DNA from 2 places in the Vibrio sp. B1FLJ16 genome. Region 1 is predicted to be linked to the other one. Evidence: predicted binding sites of a transcription regulator. Region 1 holds the regulator's gene; the other holds the start of a gene.
What was found. Region 1 encodes MetJ, which represses methionine synthesis genes. Its sites were predicted from a motif close to TTAGACNTNTANANGTCTAA; they were not measured.
Positions count from the first base shown of each region.

Region 1 (7,592 bases):
TCCGTAAGCTTCTAGACGAAGGTCGTGCGGGTGAGAACGTTGGTGCACTTCTACGTGGTACTAAGCGTGACGAAGTAGAACGTGGTCAAGTACTAGCTAAGCCAGGTTCAATCACTCCACACACTAAGTTTGAATCAGAAGTATACGTACTGTCTAAAGATGAAGGTGGTCGTCACACTCCATTCTTCAAAGGCTACCGTCCACAGTTCTACTTCCGTACAACTGACGTAACTGGTGACATCACTCTACCAGACGGCGTAGAAATGGTAATGCCTGGTGACAACGTACAGATGACTGTTGAGCTAATCGCACCAATCGCAATGGACGAAGGTCTACGTTTCGCGATCCGTGAAGGTGGCCGTACAGTAGGTGCTGGTGTTGTTGCTAAGATCTTCGACTAATTCATAACGAATTAAGCGAAATCTTGCACTTTTCTTCACTTTGAAGAAAACGCAAGCAAGAAAAAGGGAGGCTTTGGCTTCCCTTTTTTCATTTCTAAATTCTTATTTGGTTATAAGCCGATAAGTAATCCTCGTATTTTTTATTTGTTAAAACAGACTCTTATTTGCTAAAAAATTTCCCAGTTAACCCTCCTTCCCTAAGTGCTTGATCCTTACCTGCCATATAAAAATCTATATAACTAAATGTTCTGAGTTGAATGCACAATACGACTGGTAACAAGAACTATTCTTGTTTATATTATTCTCCTCGGGTTATTTCTATTGGGTTTCAGAGTATGTTTGTGTGTCTTTGTCATAGTGTTTCTGACAAGAAAATTAGAAAGTTAGCGATGGATGAAGGCATAACGGATATAAGAGGGATAAAGCGATGTACGGCACTGGGCAGCCAGTGTGGTAAATGCATCAGACAAGCCAAAGAAATTTTAGCTGAGCATTACACTGAACTAAAACAAGCCTGCTAACCACCGTAATGATACGGTGAAGGTAGTTGCGCCTTTTGACACCTTCTCATTTGCTTCTACATTTAAATGAAGCCTAAAAAGAGGAGGGGCTTTTCCATGAAAGGCGATCCAATCATAATACAACATCTCAACAAAGTACTCGGTAACGAGCTCGTCGCTATTAATCAATATTTTCTTCATGCTCGTATGTACAAGGACTGGGGCTTAAAGCACCTCGCCGATAAGGAGTATCACGAGTCTATTGATGAAATGAACCACGCTGATCATTTAATCGAACGTATTCTGTTTTTAGAAGGTTTACCTAACCTGCAAGATCTAGGCAAACTGATGATCGGCGAAGATACCAAAGAAATGCTCGAATGCGATCTCAAATTGGAAATGGCTGCTATCCCAGATCTCAAAGACGCAATCGCTTATTCGGAAGATATTCGCGATTATGTTTCCCGTGATTTGTTTCAAGATATTCTTCAAGATGAAGAAGAGCATGTCGACTGGCTGGAAACTCAGCTGGGTCTGATCGAAATGTCCGGCATCGCCAACTATCTGCAATCACAGTATGTTGATGAAGATGACGACGAATAATCTCTAGCTCCCAATCAGTTAGAAGTCCTCACCAATCCCTAGAGTAGTGCACCTGACTTAAAAGTTAGGTGCTTTTCCTGTTTATCTGGTCTAATCTCTTTTATTGTCATTCATTTTAAGGATATTGCTCGCATTCTTATCTATGAAGATTGATTTCTATCATTTAGAATTTATTCCCCCTTACCTATAAAATAAAAAAAGAGACCCCCATGTCTGAAGAGAACAGCCAAGCAGTAACTCCGGAAGAAGAAAAGCGTCAACAAGCTCTTGATTACCATGCTTACCCAACCCCGGGTAAAATAGCTGTTGAGTTAACTAAGCCAGCGGAAACCGCAGGTGACCTTGCATTAGCATACAGCCCTGGCGTTGCCGAACCTGTACGTGAAATCGCGCAAAATCCTGATAATGTCTATAAGTACACCGCGAAAGGTAACATGGTTGCCGTGATTTCTAACGGTACTGCTATTCTTGGTCTGGGTAACCTTGGTCCTCTTGCTTCTAAACCAGTTATGGAAGGTAAAGCGTTACTGTTTAAGCGTTTTGCAGGCCTGGATTCAATTGATATTGAAGTAAAGCACCGCACTATTGATGAGTTCGTTAATACCGTAGCGAGCATTGCTGATACATTCGGTGGCATCAACCTTGAAGATATCAAGGCACCGGACTGTTTTGAAATTGAAAAGCGTCTTATTGAGCGCTGTGACGTTCCTGTCTTCCATGATGACCAGCACGGTACAGCTATCGTTACGGCTGCAGGTATGCTCAATGCCATCGAGCTGCAAGGTAAGAAACTCGAAGAGTCGGTTATTGTGTGTCTGGGTGCCGGGGCTGCAGCGGTTGCTTGTATGGAACTGCTGATCAAGTGTGGTGCAATGCGTGAAAAGATTTATATGCTGGATCGTAAAGGCGTAATTCATACGCGTCGTGACGATCTAAACGAGTACAAACAGTTGTTTGCGAACAACACTGATAAGCGTACTTTAGAGGACGTGATTGAAGGTGCGGATCTGTTCCTTGGTGTTTCTGGTCCGAATCTTTTACCAGCCGAAGCTCTGAAGTTAATGGCAGACAAACCAATTGTTTTTGCGTGTTCAAACCCGGACCCTGAAATCAAGCCAGAGCTTGCTCATGAAGTGCGTGATGATCTTATTATGGGTACCGGACGTAGTGATTACCCGAACCAGGTTAACAACGTGCTTTGTTTCCCATTCATTTTCCGTGGTGCGCTTGATGTCCGGGCAAGTGAAATCAATGATGAAATGAAACTGGCGGCGGTTGACGCTATTCGTCAGTTGGCTAAAGAGCCAGTGCCGGAAGCGGTATTGAAAGCGGCAGGTGTAGATAAGCTGGAGTTTGGCTCTGACTACATCATTCCTAAACCAATGGATGCCCGTCTGCTGCCACGTGTTGCAAAAGCGGTCGCTCAAGCTGCTGTTGACTCAGGTGTTGCTCGTATTGAAATGCCGGAAAACTATATGTCTGCGTGATCAATATGGCTGAGTAATTAGCTGTTGTAAAACATGTACAAAAAATGGGACGCGATGGCGTCCCATTTTTTTATGTCATTTTGGTCCCAGAATCTGAATCACCATTCGTTAGATTCGTTTTGACGCTAATTACTCTTCGTCAAATGACTCAAATTCGATACCCATTTCCGTCATCAGCGCTTTCGCTTCTGTCGGGATATCATCTGGGCGATCTTTACGAAGGTCTTCATCCGTTGGAAGCGGCTGGCCTGTATACGCGTGCAGGAATGCTTCGCATAGCAGTTCGCTATTGGTTGCGTGGCGTAAGTTGTTGATCTGACGACGAGTACGCTCATCAGTTAGCACTTTTAAAACTTTCAGCGGGATAGATACAGTGATTTTTTTTACTTGTTCGCTTTTCTTTCCATGCTCAGCATACGGGCTAATGTATTCGCCATTCCAGTCAGCCATTGCGTACCTTCATATTTGTAATGGGTTAAAAATAATTGAGTTGCTGATTTTAGCTGCATTTACTGCCATAAGCAAAGACATATAGACGTCTAGAAGTGTTGACGTCTCAAAAATAGACGAGTAAAGTGACAAGAATAGTGAGGGAAATGTGCAATTCATTGAATCTGATAGTTCAGGTATAGCGCATTCCTATTTAGAAGTCACCACTTGTGAAAGGATACACCCATGAGCACCCGCAAGCCCGCGACCATTGCTGTACGCACTGGCATAGAATCTGATACTCAATATCATGCTGTCGTACCACCTATCTACCTTTCAACAAATTACGGCTTTCCTGCATTTGGGGAAGTTCCAAAGTACGATTACACCCGTTCAGGTAATCCGAACCGAGGGTTGTTGGAAAGTGCTCTGTCTGAGTTAGAGTCAGGTAAAGGGGCTGTGGTCACTAACTGCGGTACGTCAGCACTGAACTTGTGGGTTTCTGCGTTTATTGGTCCTGATGACCTGATTGTAGCGCCACATGATTGCTACGGCGGTACTTACCGTCTGTTCAACACCCGCTCTAACAAAGGCGATTTCAGGGTACTGTTTGTTGATCAATCTGACGAGCAGGCACTTGATGCCGCATTGGCGCAAAAGCCAAAACTGATTTTGTTAGAAACCCCCTCGAACCCTCTGGTTCGTGTGGTGGATATTGCTGCAGTATGTGAAAAAGCAAAACAAATTGGTGCCTTAGTCGCGGTAGACAATACTTTTTTGACACCTGTGTACCAAAAGCCTTTAGACCTTGGGGCCGACTTCGTTATTCACTCCACGACAAAATACATCAATGGTCACTCAGATGTGATTGGTGGGGTGGTGATCACCAAAACACAAGAGCATGCAGAAGAGCTGGCGTGGTGGGGCAACTGCATTGGTGCGACAGGCACACCATTTGATAGCTACATGACGCTAAGAGGTATCCGTACTTTAGGCGCACGTATGCGAGTGCATGAAGAGAGCTCCCAGCAAGTGCTGGCTTACCTGAAGAAACAGTCTTTAGTAGCAAAAATTTATCATCCGAGTCTGCCAGAACACCCGGGACATGAGATTGCTAAGAAGCAGCAATCTGGTTTTGGTTCAATGCTGAGTTTTGAGTTTGGCGGCTCAATTGAGCAGCTCAAAGCGTTTGTTAAAGAGCTGCAGTTATTCTCTCTTGCTGAGTCACTTGGTGGGGTAGAGAGCCTGATATGTCACCCAGCATCAATGACACACCGTGCGATGGGTGAGGAAGCGTTGGCAGAAGCTGGCGTCTCTCAGCAATTGCTGCGCCTTTCTGTCGGACTGGAAGATGCGCAAGATCTGATCGCTGACCTTGAACAAGCCTTTACCAAATCTGCACAGCAATAGGAGAGTACTGATGACTGTACTACGTCAGCTACATAAGTTTGGCGGTAGCAGCCTGGCAAACCCGGAGTGCTACTTACGTGTAGCGGGTATTCTCAAAGAGTACTCTAAAGAAAATGATTTGGTAGTGGTATCGGCAGCAGGTAAAACGACTAACCACTTAATTGAGTTTCTGGAAGGCTTAGACAAAGATGGCCGGATTGCCCATGAAGCTCTGCATAACTTGCGACTGTTTCAAAGCAGTCTGATTGAAGACCTGCTAGAAGGTGAAGTTCAGGAACAACTGCTTGCTTCGTTGAATGACGAGTTCAGTACATTGGCTGAGCTAACTTCCCCTCTGACCGACGCGCAAAAAGCGGCGGTATTAGGCCACGGAGAGGTATGGTCTTCACGTTTACTGGCGGCATTACTGAGCCAGCAGGATATCCCGGCCGTCGCGCAAGACGCTCGTACATTCTTACGTGCGGAAGCCGGCACTCAGCCTGAAGTCGACCGTGCTCGTTCGTACCCGCTTCTTAAAGAAACACTCGCGCAGCATAGCCACAAGCGAGTGATCATCACAGGTTTCATGGCACAGAACGAGCAAGGTGAGACTGTTCTGCTTGGCCGTAATGGTTCAGACTATTCTGCGACGGTAATTGGTGCGCTTGCTGAGGTCAGTACAGTGACTATCTGGAGTGATGTGGCCGGTGTTTACAGTGCCGATCCGCGTTTAGTCTCTGATGCGTGTCTATTACCGCTTTTACGTTTGGATGAAGCCAGTGAACTTGCCCGCCTGGCGGCTCCTGTCTTGCACAGCCGAACGCTTCAGCCAGTGGCTCAAAGTGCAATGGATCTGAGCCTCAAGTGCAGTTACCAGCCAGAGTCAGGTTCGACTCGTATTGAACGTGTACTGGCATCTGGTCGCGGAGCGAAAATCATCACGTCGCTTGATGAGGTCTTGCTGGTAGAGCTTTCGTTTGCACACGGACATGATTTTGAAAAAACTCAGACTGATGTGCTCGAATCTCTTAAACGTGCTCAGTTGGAGCCGCTCGCATTTGAGGTGCAGTCTGAACAACACATACTACGACTGGCGTACACGGCAGAGATCGCCGGTGGTGCACTCAAGTATCTGCAGGCATCTTTGTCAGAGGCGGATATTACTCTGGCAGAGGGGTATTCTTTGTTAGCCGCCGTAGGTGCGGGTGTGACCACTAATGCTAATCACTGCTTTGGTTTCCAGCAAAAACTAAAACATTTGCCGGTAGAGTTTATATCTGAAACCGAGTCGGGCTTGAGTCTGGTGGCGGTATTGCGTCGCACCAATACCGAGGAACTGGTTCAAACCATTCACAGCCAGCTTTTTCAGGCACAAAAACGCGTAGCGGTTGCATTATGTGGTAAAGGCAACATCGGGTCGAGCTGGCTAAATCTGTTTGCTACACAGAAAAGTGAGCTTGAAAAGCGTCATGGCATGAGTTTCGATTTGGTCGCCGTGGTTGATAGTCAGAAGTACTGGTTTGATGAGCAGGGCATTGATGCAAACAGCGTTTCCACGCGATTCAATGATGAAAGTACTGAGAATGACGGTGCCTGGCTGACCCGTCTTGGCGCTCTTCAGGAATACGACGAGGCCGTTGTCCTTGATGTTACCGCAAGTAAAGAGCTGGCAAGCAGTTACGTTGATATTGCTCAGCAGGGCATCCACTTAATCTCTGCGAACAAAGTGGCAGGCTCGGCGGACAGCGAATACTACCATCAGGTTCAGGATGCTTTTGCAAAGATTGGTCGTCACTGGCTTTACAATGCAACAGTAGGCGCGGGATTACCAATTAACCATACCGTCCGCGACCTGCGTGAGAGTGGTGATGAAATCGTCGCACTTTCGGGGGTATTTTCCGGCACGCTTTCGTGGCTGTTCCAGCAGTTTGATGGATCAGTACCATTTAGCGAGTTGGTTGATTTAGCCTGGCAACAAGGCTTAACCGAGCCTGACCCCCGATCTGACCTCGATGGTTCGGATGTGATGCGTAAACTGGTGATTCTGGCTCGTGAGTCTGGTCTCGATATCGAACCGGAAAGTATAAAAGTAGAATCATTGGTGCCTGAAGAGCTGCGTGATCTGAGTTTGGATGAGTTTTTCGATAATGCAGACTTGCTCAGCCAAACCTTGCAAATCGCTTAAACAAAGCTCAGAGAAACGATCAAGTACTTCGCTATGTGGCCCGTTTGGAAAAAGATGGCAAAGCGACCGTCGGTATCGAAGCGTTGTCGCGGGAGGATGCGCTGGCTAACCTGCTACCATGTGACAATATCTTTGCTATTGAAAGCAAGTGGTACAGGGATAATCCGCTAGTGATCCGTGGCCCGGGTGCAGGGCGGGAAGTCACGGCAGGTGCAATTCAATCTGATCTTAACCGCCTAGCGGGGCTGTTTTAAAAGTCTCAGGAACTTCCAAAACCCCGGTATCCATCCGGGGTTTTTTATTCCTCTCTCAGTGCCATACTTAGTTTTGAAGCCTGTATTTCATCAGATGTCTAGCGGGTAAATATGAACCGGATATCAACTTGAGTTATCCTCATTATTAACTTGAAAAAAATTCATAATCACAAGGTTGACATTAAATCGTATTCAATTCATTCTGTAGACATATAGACGTCTAAACGTCGATTCGCGAAATTTGATTTGGTGGCGGTTGCCACAGGGAGAGTAAGATGGGTTACACGCACGCAGGCCACATTGATGCCTTAAACCAGAATATCGCTGAGCTGTCAGATAACATT
Region 1 covers NZ_HG992749.1:2,759,694-2,767,285, reverse strand. The annotation lists gene tuf (elongation factor Tu) at 1-401, shown strand, start outside; gene KHN79_RS12605 ((2Fe-2S)-binding protein) at 737-922, shown strand; gene bfr (bacterioferritin) at 1,019-1,504, shown strand; gene KHN79_RS12595 (malic enzyme-like NAD(P)-binding protein) at 1,714-2,991, shown strand; gene metJ (met regulon transcriptional regulator MetJ) at 3,121-3,441, opposite strand; gene KHN79_RS12585 (O-succinylhomoserine (thiol)-lyase) at 3,667-4,830, shown strand; partial or broken gene KHN79_RS12580 (bifunctional aspartate kinase/homoserine dehydrogenase II) at 4,841-7,248, shown strand; gene metF (methylenetetrahydrofolate reductase) at 7,524-7,592, shown strand, end outside.

Region 2 (7,592 bases), 1.1 Mb from region 1:
GTTTAGCCATGACAGTTCATACAAAGTCCAGATGTCATGCCCCATAAACGGCAGGCTTTCGCCCAGCTCAAGGTCGTCACGGTTCAGGCTGCGAGGAACAGGTTGCAGTAAGCTCGAGTCATACTGGTTAGCATACTCGGTCTTTTTGCCCAGAGTCAGGCCAGCAAGCTCTTTAGCGTCAGAATATTTGCTCATACTTTGTGATCGTTTTCGATTAGAATAGCGTGAATTTTACTGAATCCGCAGATCAATTGCTATCCGGCATCATTGCGATCTGACAATTAAGGAATGAGGAGACCTTCATGACCCAAACCGTTACTCAGGCGTTACAAGATTTCAGCCTGCGCTACCAACAAGCTTGGCAAAATACGCACAACGAATTGCCACGCAGCGAAGAGCTAGCCGATCTTGTTTCTCCATGTGCGGAAGAGAAACGTGACGGAGCGGTGCTGTGGAAAGCTTTCCCTCGTGAAGAATTGGCGGATTTTACTAATGTTGAAAACGCGATTGAACTGACGTTGCACGATGATATTAAAGCCTTCTATGGTTTTCAGTATAGCGCCGATATGGACGCAACCTGGCAAGGTAATTCACTGAGTTTATTGCAAGTATGGAGTGATGATGACTTTGAGCGCCTGCAAGAAAACATTCTTGGCCACCTGGTAACCCAGCGCCGTCTCAAGCTGAAGCCAACCGTGTTTATTGCTGCGACCGATGCAGAGCTGGATGTGATTTCGATTTGTAACTTAACCGGTAACGTGATTCTTGAACGCCTGGGGACAGCTCAGCGTGACGTTCTGGCTGATAACGTCAGTGAGTTTTTGGCTAACTTAGAGCCTGTGGTGTAAGCATGTACGTTGTTGAGTTACAGTTTGAATGTTTTGATAACACCACCGTAAGTGCGGTCGATAAAGCTATTAACGGTCTGATGGATGCGCTTCGCTACAATGGTCAGGTACTTGGCCGTGAGTTTCCGGTTGTAATGGGCGACGGCGAGTTTTTTGTTCGTGTGGTCTGTCCGGAGCAAGACAGTCTGCATCCGCGTTACCATTCAGATTTTGTTAAAGTGTGTATGAATCGTTTGTCAGAAGCGTCACTGCTGGCACCGAAAATGCGCCTACTTGGACGTGATTTGAATTCAGAGCAGGCGGCAGAAGAGGAGACACCAAGTTGGCAGGTGCTGTATACCACTTATGTGCATACCTGTTCGCCGCTGCGCAGCGGAGAAACTCTGTTGCCAATCCCACTGTACCGCAATCAGCCAACGTTAAACGGCGACCATAAAGCGGTGATTAAGTGGCAAACCGAATGGCAGGCGTGTGATGAAATCCAGATGGCGGGCGGATGTCGTGCAGAGCATGCGGCGCTGCATGAGATTTGTGATGCTGACAGTGTGCTGTTCCGCCGCGGCTGGGATCTGCGTGGCCGGATTGAATACATCACTAAAATTCCGACTTACTACTACCAGTACCGTGTTGGAGGTCAGTCGCTTGAAAGCGAGAAAGCGCGTAAGTGTCCTAAGTGTGGCGGCGAGTGGTTACTCGACGAGCCTCTGCATGACATCTTCTATTTTAAATGCGATGACTGTCGGATTGTCTCGAACATCTCCTGGGATCATCTAAAATAACTTGTTAAATGTCGTTCTAGACAATAAATAGCAAAAGGGCTGATGTTTTCACATCAGCCCTTTTTGTTTCTGCATTCAGTTAACTAGTTGGATTACCAACCTTTAACTACACCGCCTTTGAATAGCTCTTTTGCTGCTTCGTAAACTTCTTCAGTCTGGTAAGCTTTTACGAAGTTTTGTACGTTCTCAGCGTTCACGTTCTCTTCACGCGCAACAACAAGGTTTACGTATGGAGACTCTTTGTCTTCAACGAATACACCGTCACGCTCTGGAGATAGATCGATAGAGCTTGCGTAAGTCGTGTTGATGATAGACAGCGCTACGTCATCTAGTGAACGTGGAAGCTGTGGTGCTTCTAATTCAATAATGTTGATATTTTTAGGGTTAGCAACGATGTCACGTACTGTTGCTAGCAGACCAACACCTTCACGCAGTTCAATCAGACCTTGCTGTTCCAGAAGAAGCAGAGAACGGCCCAGGTTAGTCGGATCGTTTGGTACTGCGATGCGAGCGCCATCTTGGATTTCGTCTACAGATTTCACTTGTTTTGAGTAGCCAGCAATTGGGTAAACGAACGTGTTGCCTGCAATAGCCAGTTTGTAGCCGCGGTCTTTGATTTGCTGATCAAGGTATGGCTTGTGCTGGAATGCGTTAGCATCGACAGAGCCGTCATCAAGTGCTGCGTTTGGCGTTACGTAATCCGTAAAAGTCACCAACTCAACATCCAGGTTGTATTTCTCTTTTGCAATTTTAGCAGCTACTTCAGCAACTTGAGCTTCAGCGCCAGCGATAACGCCAACTTTTACTTTGTTAAGGTCAACTTCTTTTTCGCCACAACCAGTCAGTGCTAAAGCGGAAGCGGCGGTAACAACAGTCAAAAGACTCTTAAGGCTAAATTTCATGTGTATCTCCTTATAATATGTAATTTTTATGCTTATCTGTGATCCACGCGGCGCACTACTGCATCGCCGATAGACTGAATAATCTGAACTAAAACAATGAGCATGACGACAGTGACAGCCATGATGGTGATATCGTAGCGGTGGAAGCCGTAGCGAATCGCAACGTCACCCAGACCGCCGCCACCAACTGTGCCAGCCATTGCTGAATAGCTGACTAATGTCACCAGCGTAATCGTCACTGAGTTAACAATAGTCGGCATTGCTTCTGGTAGCAGAACTTTTGTAATGATCTGTACAGGTGTCGCGCCCATCGATTGTGCGGCCTCGACCAAACCTGTTGGTACTTCAAGTAATGCGCCTTCGATAAGGCGAGCCACAAATGGAATCGCGCCTATAGTCAGCGGAACGATTGCCGCTGTTGTACCGATAAAAGTACCGACCAGCATTTTTGTTACCGGAATAATCGCAACCATCAGTACAAGGAAAGGTACTGAGCGACCAATGTTCACAATCGCCCCCAGAATGCTGTTGAGCTTGGTGTTCTCTAACAGACCACCTTTCTTCGTGATGTGCAGAATGACACCCAGAGGAATACCGATAGCAAAGCCAACAATGCCGGCAACGGCGACCATGTACACGGTTTCCCAGGTTGCACCCAGAAGCAGGTTGCTGTTAAGGCTTAGCCATTCTGAAACAGTATTAAAGGACATAACCAAGTACCTCTACTTTCACATTGTGCTCACGCAGATATTCAATCGCTGCGTTGTCATCTTCTTCATTACCAAACAGCTCTGCGACCATCATGCCGAACTTCACGCCGCCAGCGTAATCGAGATCTGAGCTCAGGATGCTGACATCAATATTGTACTTACGCGAAATCTGGGACATCAAAGGGGCATCAACCGTCGCGCCTGTGAACTCCATTCGAATTAATGGGTAGCTACCTTCAACACGGCTTGACTGAAGTCGAATCTGGTAATCTTCCGGGATTGAGAGATCCAAAGTCGAGCGAATGAATTCGTGCGCAAGCTCGGTTTTAGGGTGAGCGAAAATATCGCCTACAGTTCCTTTCTCAACCAGTTCACCACCACCGATAATCGCGACTTCGTGACAGATGCTCTTCACTACTTCCATTTCATGCGTAATCAGCAAAATAGTGATATTGAGTTCACGGTTGATCTTCTTTAGTAGCTCAAGGATAGATTGCGTTGTCGCAGGATCCAGTGCGCTGGTGGCTTCGTCACACAGCAGAACCTTTGGATCGGATGCTAGTGCGCGGGCAATGGCCACACGCTGCTTTTGACCGCCACTCAGATTGGCTGGGTAGCTTTCGTGCTTATCTTCCAGACCAACGAGTTGAAGGAGTTCCGTTACTTTATTGCTGATGTGCGCTTTATCTTTGCCGGCTAATTCAAGTGGCAGGGCAACATTATCGAAAACAGTGCGCGATGAAAGCAGGTTAAAGTGCTGGAAAATCATGCCGATGTTACGGCGCGTTTCAACCAGTTGATTTTTACTCAGCTTGGTTAGGTCTACACCATCAACGATGATTGAGCCTGAGGTCGGTGCCTCTAGCATGTTCACACAACGGATCAGAGTACTTTTACCTGCACCTGAAGAGCCGATTACCCCAAAGATAGTGCCTTTGGTGATATGTAGGTTAATGTCTTTCAGGGCAGGAATTTCTTTACTGCCTTGGTAGAACACTTTATTGACGTTTTTTATTTCTATCATGTTTCAACCTGCATAGAGATATGGGGTACTTCGTTGTCAAAAACGGCTTTTGACAGAACTTAATGTTGAGCTCTATCTCAATTTTCAGTTGATGCTATGGCTTAAGAAGGTTGAAGTCAATAGATATTTTTACGTCTAGACGTCTAAACGTTTCTGGGAGCGGATATACCAATACAAACGTTAATGACGGGTTTTAGGTTACACGTGCTTCAGCCCCCGATTTTAAACGTTTCATGGCTGATAAACGTGTACTTGGGGAGGAATGTCAAGCTAAATAGATAGTGTTGAAGCTTATAAGGTATGTAATAATCTGCTTAAACCCGAGTTAACAGAGATATACGTTTTGGCAAACCAGCTGTTTTTATCGATCGTGATGGCGTGATTAACGTTGATCACGGTTACGTTCATGATGAACATGATTTTGATTATATTGACGGTGTGTTTGAAGCGACGAAAGCGCTGAAAGATCAGGGGTACTTATTGGTACTTGTGACTAACCAGGCCGGTATCGCACGTGGTAAATACACTGAAGAGCGTTTTTTGTCTCTGACTCAGTGGATGGACTGGAACTTCGTCGACCACGGTGTTGAGTTTGATGGTTTCTATTACTGTCCACATCACCCTGAGCATGGTATTGGTGAATACAAACAAGATTGCGATTGCCGTAAGCCAAAACCGGGTATGTTCATTTCTGCTCGTGACTTCCTGAAAATTGACATGGAAAATTCCGTGATGATTGGCGATAAAGCGGAAGACATGATGGCAGCAGAAGCGGCTGGCGTAGGAACAAAGATTCTGGTTCGTACTGGCAAGCCAGTTACAGAGCAGGGTGAAGCGCTTGCTACTGTGGTGTTGGACAGCATTGCTGATGTGCCAGCCTATTTAAAGAAATAACATCGCACAAATATTCTAAAGGGAAGCACTTGCTTCCCTTTTTTGTATTCAATTTTAGCTAATGAAGCTATGACCCATATCTGACTGAGTAACGATGAGGCTTGTGATTCATCGCGAGTACCAAGTTCAGTGCGAACGCGCCTAACGCAGACAGGGCAATGATCCAAGGAGAAACGAAGAACATCGACGCCAATACAATAACGACATCGATCGCCATCTGACTCTTGCCGACGGAAATTCCGAATTTATCCTGGATGAACAAGCACAGTACATTAAAGCCACCCAGGCTAGAGCGGTGACGGAACAAGATAAGCATACCTAACCCCATCAACAGCCCACCTGAAACCGCACAATAGATTTCATTTACTGATTCTAATGAGATCAGTAAATAAAGGTGATCGGCGATAATTGAAACCAAAGCACCAGAAATAACACTATTGATTGCAAAATGACGACCGAAGCGTTTCCAGGCTAGCAGATAAAAAGGACAGTTAATCAAAAAGTACAGCACACCAAAGGTAAAAGGTGTAAATTGGCTGATAAGCAATGCCAATCCAGTTGTACCTCCCGTGAGGAGTTGAGCGGATTGGAGAAAGAAAACGCCCTGAGCAACCAAAAAGGTTCCCGTGAGAATTGCTATCCAGTCTTCTTTTAGTGAGTGTTTTTCCATCAAGGTTGCAGTCATCGGTGAGAATTAAGGCGGGCATCATAGTAAAAAGATGATCTTTTCGGTAGCTAGAGGCTTAAAATTACGGTAAACCTATGTAATTGTTGTTTTACAGGGTGTAAAGCACAAATTTGACAGTAATAAGTAGCGTTTGATTGGTTGTAACATCGATATGATATTTATTAATTGTCATCATGAAGAAACTGCATGAGAAAAACTTTAATTTTCTCTTTATGAGCTAGATCAAATTATGTAGAATGCGCGCCATTAGGGTGACGAAAACGTTTGCGCTCGGTCAAAAACAGTTTTTTTGCTAATTTCAGTACTAATCTGAGTCAGGAGATACAGATGCTTAAGCGTGATATGAACATCGCAGATTACGATGCGGAACTGTTCGCAGCTATCCAGGAAGAAACTCTTCGCCAGGAAGAGCACATTGAACTTATCGCTTCTGAAAACTACACAAGCCCACGTGTAATGGAAGCTCAAGGTTCTCAGCTAACGAACAAATACGCTGAAGGCTACCCAGGCAAGCGTTACTACGGCGGTTGTGAATACGTAGATAAAGCGGAACAACTAGCTATCGATCGTGCATGCAAGCTATTCGGTTGTGAGTACGCGAACGTACAGCCTCACTCAGGTTCTCAGGCAAACAGTGCAGTTTACATGGCGCTGCTAAACCCTGGTGACACAGTTCTGGGCATGAGCCTGGCTCACGGTGGTCACCTGACTCACGGTTCTCCGGTAAACTTCTCTGGTAAGCACTACAACGTTATCCCTTACGGTATTGATGAAGCGGGTCAGATCAACTACGACGAGATGGAAGCACTTGCGCTTGAGCACAAGCCTAAGATGATCATCGGTGGTTTCTCTGCTTACTCTCAAATCGTTGACTGGAAACGCATGCGTGAAATCGCAGACAAAGTAGGCGCTTACTTGTTTGTTGATATGGCACACGTAGCGGGCCTTATCGCTGCGGGCGTTTACCCAACACCGGTACCACACGCTCACGTAGTAACGACAACGACGCACAAAACACTGGCAGGTCCACGTGGTGGTCTGATCCTGTCTAACGCTGGCGAAGACATGTACAAAAAGCTGAACTCAGCAGTTTTCCCTGGCGGTCAAGGTGGTCCTCTGATGCACGTTATCGCTGGTAAAGCAGTAGCGTTCAAAGAAGCAATGGAACCTGAATTTAAAGAATACCAGGCTCGCGTAGTTCAAAATGCGAAAGCAATGGTTGGTCAGTTCCAGGAGCGCGGTTACAAAATCGTTTCTAACGGCACAGAAAACCACCTGTTCCTAGTTGATCTGATCGACAAGAACATCACTGGTAAAGAAGCTGACGCAGCACTAGGTGCAGCGAACATCACAGTAAACAAAAACTCAGTGCCAAATGACCCACGCAGCCCATTCGTAACGTCTGGTATCCGTGTTGGTACTCCAGCGATCACTCGTCGTGGTTTCACTGAAGAGAACGCTAAAGAGCTGGCGAATTGGATGTGTGACGTGCTTGATAACATCGACAACCAAGAAGTTATCGAAGCGACAAAACAGAAAGTTCTAGATATCTGTAAGCGTCTGCCTGTTTACGCATAATTGTTCTGCCTGATTCGCTCTATTTCTGCGTCAAAGGTGCTCATTTACAGTTGTAAACTGCGCGCCTTTTCCTTGAACTAGAAACGAATCAGTTTGAAAATACCAAAGGTCCTCAATTGAGGGCCTTTTTATTTTTCTGGCGTTTGGATTGAGTTTGTTATTCCGACGA
Region 2 covers NZ_HG992749.1:753,120-760,711, forward strand. The annotation lists gene queF (NADPH-dependent 7-cyano-7-deazaguanine reductase QueF) at 1-195, opposite strand, end outside; gene syd (SecY-interacting protein) at 303-848, shown strand; gene KHN79_RS03400 (Zn-ribbon-containing protein) at 851-1,627, shown strand; gene KHN79_RS03405 (MetQ/NlpA family lipoprotein) at 1,720-2,529, opposite strand; gene KHN79_RS03410 (methionine ABC transporter permease) at 2,562-3,239, opposite strand; gene metN (methionine ABC transporter ATP-binding protein MetN) at 3,229-4,263, opposite strand; gene gmhB (D-glycero-beta-D-manno-heptose 1,7-bisphosphate 7-phosphatase) at 4,600-5,157, shown strand; gene KHN79_RS03425 (YitT family protein) at 5,225-5,827, opposite strand; gene glyA (serine hydroxymethyltransferase) at 6,173-7,423, shown strand.
Region 2: metN (methionine ABC transporter ATP-binding protein MetN) is a predicted target of MetJ. The motif match lies at 4,391-4,410, and genes of this name have one in related genera.